Regions from separate parts of the Clostridium sp. CM027 genome, predicted to be linked through region 1. Evidence: predicted binding sites of a transcription regulator. Region 1 holds the regulator's gene; each other region holds the start of a gene.

Region 1 (3,298 bases):
AAGCATTTATGGCTATACTTAAAGTAGATTAGGAATAAAGTGAGGCTTAAACTATGAAGAATGTTGCGTTGTATATACATATTCCTTTTTGCAAGCAGAAGTGTTTATATTGTGATTTTCCGTCATTTGCTGGTAAAGAGGAGTGTATGCTTGATTATGCCGCAGCTCTAGCAAAAGAAATAAATAGTATAAGAGATAAAAAAATAAAAACTATATTTATAGGTGGGGGAACTCCCACCTATTTATCTTTAGCGGGCTGGGAAATGATAGGGAAAAGTATTGATAGATTGGATATGTGTGACGATTTAGAGTTTACAGTGGAAGGAAACCCCGGAACATTTACAGGGGAAATATTAAACTTTTTAAAAAAAATAGGAGTAAATAGGATCAGCATTGGACTTCAAGCCTTTCAAGATTCTTTGCTTAAAAAGCTGGGTAGAATCCATACTATTGAAGATTTTAAACAAAGCTTTCAAATGGCTAGAAATCTAGGTTTTGATAATATCAATGTAGATTTAATGTTTGGACTTCCGTCTCAAACGCTTAAGCAGTGGATAGAGACTTTAGAGAATGTAACTAACCTTAATCCAGAACACTTATCTTGCTATAGTCTAATAGTGGAAGAGGGAACGGCTTTTTATAAAGGGCTTGAAGAAGGCACATTAAAGCTTCCGGATGAGGAAATAGAACGAACTATGTACGCACAGACAATAGAATATTTAAGAGGAAAAGGGTATATACAATATGAAATTTCAAATTTTGCAAAAATCAATAAGTCATGTAGACACAATTTAGTATATTGGGAAATGGGCGAATATATAGGATGCGGCGCTTCCTCTCATTCATATAGGGATGGGTTTAGGTATAGAAATGAAGAAAATATAGAAAAATATATTAAGAAAATAAATGTTGATTGTTGTGCAATAGTGGAAAAAATAAAGAATTCATTTAAAGATGATATGGAAGAGTTTATGTTTATGGGTCTTAGAAAGAATGTAGGCATAAGCAAAAGTGAATTTAGGAAAAGATTTGACAAAGATATAGATAGTGTTTATAGGGAAGTAATAAATAAATATGTAAGTAATGGATTCATGGAGGAAAATGATAACAATATTTTTTTAACTTATGAAGGTATTGAAATATCGAATGTGATTATGGCAGAATTTCTTCTATAAATGCATTGCCATAAATTTTTGTCTAAAGATATTAATATTATAGCACCACGAAAATCAAAGGAAAGCGTAGTATACTTAATTTAAATCGATATAATCAACATATAGTGGCTAAATTAAAAAATTAAGGTTATTGACAAATACATTAGCAAATGATATTTTTAATACATACTCGTTAGCACTCAACTGTAGTGAGTGCTAATAAAAGAGGTGATATTATGGAAATGGATGAAAGAAAAATTAAAATACTTCAGGCTATAATTACAGATTATATAAATAATGGTGAGCCTGTTGGATCCAGAACCATAGCTAAAAAGTACGATTTAGGTATTAGTCCAGCTACTATAAGAAATGAAATGTCAGACCTCGAAGAGCTGGGATATATAGAACAGTTGCATACATCATCTGGTAGAAAACCATCAGATAAGGGTTATAGATTATATGTTGATAGACTTATGGAACTTACGAAATTATCCAATGAGGAAGAATATATGATCAAAAATCACCTTATTAATGCTGCTTTATATGAGGTTGATAAAATCGTTAAGCAAGCAACACAAATGCTTTCTCTTCTTACAAATCTTACATCTATAGTTAAGGCACCATCTGTTCAAAAGAGCTGTATAAAATATATTCAGCTAATGAATCTAGATGCTGAGAGTATTTTGTTTGTAATTATTACAGACAGTGGTATCATCAAAAATAATGTTATTAAGATTAGAAAACCTATTGGTAGTGATAGCATTGCAAAACTTAACAATATGCTTAATTTTAGATTGAGAAAGCTTACAATTGAGCAAATAAATTTAGAAGTTATTAATAATTTAAAAAGAGATTTAGCATTTTATCAAGAAATTTTTGATGGAATTATTCCAGCTCTATATGATAGTTTGTCTGGTGTTGAGACTTCAGAAGTATATATTCAGGGTGCTGCAAATATATTTAACTACCCAGAATATAACAATATTACTAAAGCTCGTGAGTTCTTAGTTTTAGTAGACAATAAAGAGAGTATAAATAGTTTACTAGGAGTAGGGGACATTACAGGTAATATTACAATTAAAATTGGTGAAGAAAATTTTGTTGAATGTGCTCGCGAATGCAGCATTATAACAGCTGTTTATAGCGCGTCCGGAATACCGCTCGGATCTATTGGCGTTATAGGACCAACAAGAATACCTTATGGAAAAGTTATATCTGTACTAACTGGGATAGTTAAAGAATTAAATGATAATATAGCTCAAATTTATGATGATCATAGATAAATTTTAAAATTAAAAGATTTACTTTGAGCCAGAAATGGAGGGATGATTTAGTGAATACAAATAATCAGGAAATTTTAAAAGAAGATTTAAAAGAAGAAAACACATCAATACCTAATAATGGGGCTTCAAGCTCAGTTGATGAAGCTGGCGAAAGTCAAAGCACTATGGAAGAGACAGAGGGTTCTATAGAGGAAACTGCAGAAGAAGCTGAAATAGTAGAAGAAGTTGAAGAACTTTTAGAAAGTGAAAAAGATATGAAAAAAAATAAGAAAAAATTAGAAGAAGAAAACATTAAATTACAGAGTGAGCTAGATGATTTTAAAGACAAATATTTAAGGACATCTGCTGAATATGAGAACTTTAGAAAAAGAACAGTAAAAGAGAAACATGGTATATACACAGATGCTTGCGCCGATGTTTTAAAAGAGGTTTTGCCAGTACTTGATAACTTAGAAAGAGCACTTTCTGTTGAAGGAACTGGGGAAGATCTAAGAGTCGGTGTGGAGATGACGGTAAGACAATTTAATGATGCCTTTACTAAATTAGGGGTAGAAGAATTAGTCTCAGAAGGTGAATTTGACCCAAATCTTCATAATGCAGTAATGCATGTTGAAGATGAACAATATGGAACTAATGAAATAGTAGAAGTATTCCAAAAAGGTTATAAAAAAGATAACAAGGTATTAAGGCATAGTATGGTTAAAGTTGCAAATTAAAGATTTGGATTATAAAAAAAATATTATAAAAAAATATTATAATAAAATATAAGAATTATAACAATTATAATTGTTATGGTCTAAAAGGAATATGAGGAGGAAATAATAATGGGAAAAATTATAGGAATAGATTTAGGTACAACAA
Region 2 (3,298 bases), 830 kb from region 1:
ATCAGTGCTAGAAGGATTTTCTTTTTCATCTACTTCTATACCTAAGTCACCACTTGATACAGATTTAAATTCCTTTTCTTTGTACTTCATTATCATTTTCACAGCGAATTCGTCTACCTCATCCGTGAAATATAAAATTTCGAATCCCTTATCTGATACCATTTCAATTTGTGGTAATTTTTCAATTCGCGCGTTTGATTCTCCTGAAGCATAATAAATATATTTTTGATCCTCTGGCATTCTAGAAACATATTCATCTAAAGTAACATTCTTTTTCTCCTTTGATGAATAAAACAACAATAAATCTTGCAAAACATCTTTGTTACTTCCAAAATCGCTATAAATACCATACTTCAATTGTCTTCCAAATGCTTCATAAAATTCTTCATATTTTTCTCTTTCATTTTTAAGTAAACTATCTAACTCATTTTTAATTTTAGTTTTAATGTTTTTAGCTATAAGTTTAAGTTGTCTATCATGTTGCAGTACTTCTCTAGATATGTTAAGCGACAGATCTTCTGAATCAACTATTCCTTTTACAAAACTAAAATAGTCAGGCAATAAATCTGCACACTTATCCATGATTAAAACACCACTTGAATATAATTCTAAGCCTTTTTCATATTCTTTTGTATAGAAATCATAAGGCGTTTTTTCTGGAATATATAAAATTGAATTATAACTTATAACACCATCAACACTAATATGGATATGCCTTGCTGGTTTGTCAAATCCATAGTGCTTTTCAGCGTAAAAATTATCATAATCTTCATCAGTAAGTTCGCTTTTATTTTTTCTCCATATAGGAACCATGCTGTTTACAGTCTTTTCCTCAACGAAGTCTTCGTAGTCTGTTTCACTACCTTCTTTAAGTCTTGACTGACTTATATCCATTTTAATTGGATACCTAATGAAATCGGAGTATTTCTTTACAATAGATTTTAGTCCATTTTCATCAAGAAATTCATCAAAGTTATCATCTTCTGTATTCTCTTTTATTTTAAGTATAATTTCTGTTCCAACAGTATCTTTTGCGCAAGGTTCTATGGTATAACCCTCTGCACCATTAGATTCCCATTTATGTGCTTCATCACTACCAAAAACTTTACTTATAACAGTAATATTATCTGCTACCATAAATGCAGAATAAAATCCCACTCCAAATTGTCCAATTATGTCGTACCCATCTTTTATTTCATTTTCTTTTTTGAATGCTAAAGAGCCACTTTTAGCTATAACTCCTAGGTTATCACTAAGTTCAGCTTCTGTCATTCCAATTCCTGTATCAGAAATTTTTATTGTTCTAGTTAACTTATCACTGGCTATTGTAATATAGTAATTACCCTTATCAAAATTCAATGAATCATCCGCTAATGTCTTATAATAAATTTTATCAATAGCATCACTAGCATTAGAGATAAGTTCTCTTAAAAAAATATCCCTATGAGTATATATTGAATTTACCATCATATCCAGAATTCTCTTAGACTCCGTTTTAAACTGCTTTTTTTCCAATTAAAATTTCCCCTTTCGTACCAAATCTTCTTATTTTTTATTTTGTTAGCACTCTATGTTATCGAGTGCTAACGCTAGTTATAAACTACACCTTTTTTTATAATTTGTCAACGTACATAATATATTTTTCTTCCATCTCAAACATTTATTAATTTACTCCTGATTTGACTCTCCATTTTAAATATAGATAATTTGTTGTTTTGAATTTAATCTTATATATATATTACTTTATTTGAATTCATTTCACAATAATAATTTCCATATTACTCAATGCTAAATGATAAAAAACTTGTTTACAATTATTTTTCAACGATACTGTTTAATAATCAACAGCTTTTTTTCTGTGTTAAGTTATTTAATTAACGACATCTCATTTATATATATTTCTATGATATTATTCACTACATCGTAAATATCACTAGTATTCATAACCTCATAGTCACAATATTGTTTGTACAAGTGACCTCTCTCCTCAAACAATCTATAAAGCTTAGATGGATCTTTTGCTAGTAAGGGGCGGGTCTCAACATCTATATCCGCTACTATATTTTCAATAGGACGGTTTATGTAAATTATAATACCATTTTTCTTTAAATTTAAAATATTTTCATGTTTTTTAATCACTCCACCGCCAGTTGAAATAATTACTCGATTTTTTTTAGATAATTTCTCAACTACTTTAGATTCTATGTCTCTAAATCCAGCCTCACCATTTTTAAACATTTCAGTAATCGTAAGATTTGTACTAGCTTCAATATATGCATCTATGTCTATAAATGCCATTTCTATCTTTTCTGCGATTATTTCTCCAATGACACTTTTACCACAACCGGGCATCCCAATTAAAACTATATTTTTCATCTTTTAATTTTCTACTCCCTTTTCTAGTTCATCATAAATTTCATCAATTATTATCTTTGGGATCTTAATATCATTCCAGATTTCCTGAGCAGCAATTGCCTGGCCAACTAGCATATAAAGACCATTAACTGCTTTTAAACCCGTCTCCTTCGCATACTTTAAAAATAGGGTTTCCTTAGGATTGTAGATCATATCTACAGCGGCGCCAAATTTACCAATATGTTTCTTTTCAATTGGAGAATTGTCCAAATTAGGATACATTCCAAGTGGTGTACAGTTTACCACTATATCTGACTCTTTAAGCCCTTGAATTTCATTATAAGAAATCAATTTACAACCATTAAATTTGCTGTTTTCCTTAATCCTTGAGATATCTCTTGTAACTACAGTAATTTCAGTTATTCCCTTATTTAATAAATATTGAACCACAGTAACTGCTACTCCACCGTTTCCAAGTATTGTTGCTTTTTTATTTTTCACTTCAATATCATACTTATTGAAAAGCATTCCAATTCCAAAGTAATCTGTGTTGTATCCAATAGTTTTGTTTTCCTCAAACTTTAGGGTGTTTACAGATCCTATCGCTTTTGCTTCTATGCTAACCTCATCAAGTAATTCCATAACCTTAATTTTATAAGGAATAGTTACATTAATACCTCTTGGTTTAATAACATTAAATCCGGCCATTGCTGCTTTCAGATCTTTGCTTTTAAATTCGAAGAGATGATAATAACCCTTCATATTCAATTTATTAAATACCATTGAATGTATTTGCGGCGAAACACTATGTGATAGTTTTTCTCCAAGTAAACCATATAACCCTGACATAACTCACCCTCATTTCTTAAGTAAAACTTACTAATATCATTTATTCATTGTCAATCATTTCACTTTTATAATTGCCCAATATTTTAAAATAACG
Region 3 (3,298 bases), 1.8 Mb from region 1:
ATTCCAGGGATTTTTATTTCTTCTTATTTTGGTCAAAAAATAGATGCATGGGATGTTACAAGTTTAATAACTATAGGCATAACAATGAGTATTATATCAATAGTAGGGATTTTTAAAGGAAATACTATAATAAAAAATGTAATTAAAAAGAAAAAATCTTATTAAAAAGTTACGATAACACATGTTTTATAAAATATTATAAAGAGTATAGCTTTTTATAAATATTATAAAGAGTATAGCTTTTTATAAATATTATAAAGAGTGTAGCTTTTTATAAATATTATAAAGAGCGTAGCTTTTTATATTGTGATTTATATATACACCTTAATATTATGCTACTTATAGTAATCAAAATAATTATTAATATTGCACAATGGAAGAAAAAATCCTGTGGAAGGATCGTTATTATTGGATCGTATTCAATATCAAATAACCAGTAATCATTTTTAAAGAAAATATGATGAAAAGCAGTGAAGCTTTTATCGAAATTAATTAAAAAGGGTATAAGTAATATTATAGGTACGATAATAAGAAAAATGGAACTAGTTAACAAGTATCTTATTGTTTTGTGTCTCTTATTTATGATTATACCTATAATACTTATTAATATGGAGAAAAATAGCATTACCTTAAGATTATCAAATATTATTTTAACTTCCTTAAAATGAATTTTACCATTATTGGATGAAGGTAGCGTTGGAAGAGTGAATTCTTCAATTTTATTTTGAGTTAAATATGTGATTACATAGTCATAATTAGTCTTTAGTTCCTTTTTATTTAAATTAGAAGATTCTTCAATTTTTAAAACATCAATATCCATATAGTATAATGGTTTAAAAAGCAAAGTAAGATTTATGCTTAAAATTATAAAAGAAAAAGTAAAACTTAAGATAAAAAACGTTTTGAATGAAAATTTAATAAGCGTTTTTACATTTCTGAAAATGGAGTCTCTAAAAAAATAGTTATTAAACCATTTATATAGACTATTCATAAAATCACCTCTATTAGTGATTTTAACAATAAATCAAAATATATTCAATGATAATAAAAATGTGCTAAAATTATAATTTCATTAAAAAGTAAGTAAACAAGAGAAAAACTATATAATGCAGTGATAACTAAACATAATATAGTTTAGTTGCGTATAAATGGTATAATATATGGAATAGGTGAAGTTGATATTATAATGATTATTAATTAAAATATTAGGTATAGAACTCATTAGCACTCAGATGTGATGAGTGCTAACAAAAACAACAAAAATATATAAGGAGGGGTTTAAAATGAATATTAGACCACTTAGTGATAGAGTGTTAATTAAAAGATTAGAGGCGGAAGAAACTACAAAAAGTGGAATACTTCTTGCAGGAGCTTCAAAGGAAAAACCACAAGAGGCTGAAGTAGTTTCAGTAGGACCAGGAAAAGTTGAAGATGGGAAAGTAATTAAAATGGAAGTTAAGGCAGGGGATATAATATTATTCTCTAAATATTCAGGAAGTGAAATAAAATATGATGGTATTGAGTATATCATATTAAAGCAAGATGAACTATTAGCTGTAATTGAAAAATAACATTAACGTAATAATAATTAAATAATAATTGATAGTAAATGATTATTTAATCATTAGCGTCGTATAGGAGGGTTTAAAATGGCTAAAGATATATTGTTTGGAGAAGAAGCAAGAAGAGCTATGCAAAGAGGTGTAGATAAACTTGCAAACACTGTTAAAATAACACTCGGACCTAAAGGAAGAAATGTTATTTTAGATAAAAAGTTTGGATCACCATTAATAACAAATGATGGTGTTACTATAGCTAGGGAAATAGAGCTAGAAGATGCATTTGAAAATATGGGAGCACAACTTGTTAAAGAAGTTGCTACAAAGACAAATGATGTAGCAGGAGATGGTACAACTACAGCTACATTGCTTGCCCAAGCTATAATAAGAGAAGGTTTAAAAAATGTTACAGCTGGTGCCAATCCAATGTTAATAAGAACTGGTATAAAAATGGCTGTAGATAAAGCTGTTGAAGAAATTAAAAAATCTTCTAAACCAGTTAATGGTAAGGAAGATATATCGAGAGTTGCTGCTATATCAGCTAGTGATGAAGTAACGGGAGCTCTAATTGCTGATGCTATGGAAAGAGTAGGCAACGAAGGTGTTATAACTGTAGAAGAATCAAAATCTATGGGAACAGAACTTGATGTTGTTGAAGGAATGCAATTTGATAGAGGATATTTAAGTGCATATATGGTTACAGATGCAGAAAAAATGGAAGCAAATCTTGATGAGCCATATATTTTAATAACTGATAAGAAAATTACTAATATACAAGACATACTTCCAATACTTGAGCAAATCGTTCAACAAGGCAAAAAGTTATTAATAATTGCTGAAGATATTGAGGGTGAAGCTTTAAGCACATTAGTTGTTAATAAATTAAGAGGAACTTTTACTTGTGTAGCTGTTAAAGCACCAGGTTTTGGTGACAGAAGAAAAGAAATGCTTCAAGATATAGCAATCCTAACTGGAGGAGAAGTTATATGCGAAGAATTAGGAAGAGAACTAAAAGATGTTACTGTTGACATGCTTGGAAAAGCAGAAAGTGTTAAAATATCTAAAGAAAACACTACTATAGTAAATGGCAGGGGTGAAAAAGATACAATACATGATAGAGTTTCCCAAATTAAAAAGCAAATTGAAGAAACTACATCAGATTTTGATAGAGAAAAATTACAAGAAAGACTTGCTAAACTTGCAGGCGGAGTAGCTGTAATAAAAGTTGGAGCTGCTACTGAAACTGAATTAAAAGAAAAGAAACTCCGAATAGAAGATGCTCTTGCAGCTACAAAAGCAGCAGTTGAAGAGGGAATAGTTCCTGGTGGTGGAACAGTTTATATTAATGCTATTTCTGAGATTGCAAAATTATCATCAGATACACCAGATGTTCAAGTGGGTATTAACATAATTAAAAGAGCATTAGAAGAACCATTAAGACAAATAGCTACAAATGCTGGCGCTGAAGCTTCAGTTATAATAGAAAAAGTAAGAGAAAGCGCTGGAGAAAATGGATATGATGCTTTACGTGGAGAAATGGTAAACATGATAAAAGCTGGGATTGTTGATCCAACAAAAGTTGTAAGATCAGCACTTCAAAACGCAGCATCTGTTGCAGCAACATTCTTAACAACTGAAGTTGCAGTTGCAGATATTCCAGAAAAGAATTCAGCACCAATGGGTGGCGCACCAGGAATGGGAATGGATGGAATGTACTAAAAATAATTTGAACAATAATT

What was found. The regulator HrcA, encoded in region 1, represses chaperone genes, less so after heat shock. The targets are predictions, from matches to a motif close to TGTTAGCACTCNNNNNNNNNGAGTGCTAACA.
Region 2: htpG (molecular chaperone HtpG) is a predicted target of HrcA. The motif match lies at 1,559-1,589, and genes of this name have one in related genera.
Region 3: groES (co-chaperone GroES) is a predicted target of HrcA. The motif match lies at 1,220-1,250, and genes of this name have one in related genera.

Annotation. Positions count from the first base shown of each region.
Region 1 covers NZ_CP077725.1:157,904-161,201, forward strand. The annotation lists gene lepA (translation elongation factor 4) at 1-32, shown strand, start outside; gene hemW (radical SAM family heme chaperone HemW) at 54-1,175, shown strand; gene hrcA (heat-inducible transcriptional repressor HrcA) at 1,391-2,437, shown strand; gene grpE (nucleotide exchange factor GrpE) at 2,488-3,153, shown strand; gene dnaK (molecular chaperone DnaK) at 3,262-3,298, shown strand, end outside.
Region 2 covers NZ_CP077725.1:988,200-991,497, forward strand. The annotation lists gene htpG (molecular chaperone HtpG) at 1-1,515, opposite strand, end outside; gene KTC92_RS04845 (shikimate kinase) at 1,867-2,376, opposite strand; gene aroE (shikimate dehydrogenase) at 2,380-3,204, opposite strand; gene pheA (prephenate dehydratase) at 3,245-3,298, opposite strand, start outside.
Region 3 covers NZ_CP077725.1:2,230,682-2,233,979, reverse strand. The annotation lists gene KTC92_RS10605 (TVP38/TMEM64 family protein) at 1-165, shown strand, start outside; gene KTC92_RS10600 (TIGR01906 family membrane protein) at 281-991, opposite strand; gene groES (co-chaperone GroES) at 1,284-1,571, shown strand; gene groL (chaperonin GroEL) at 1,650-3,278, shown strand.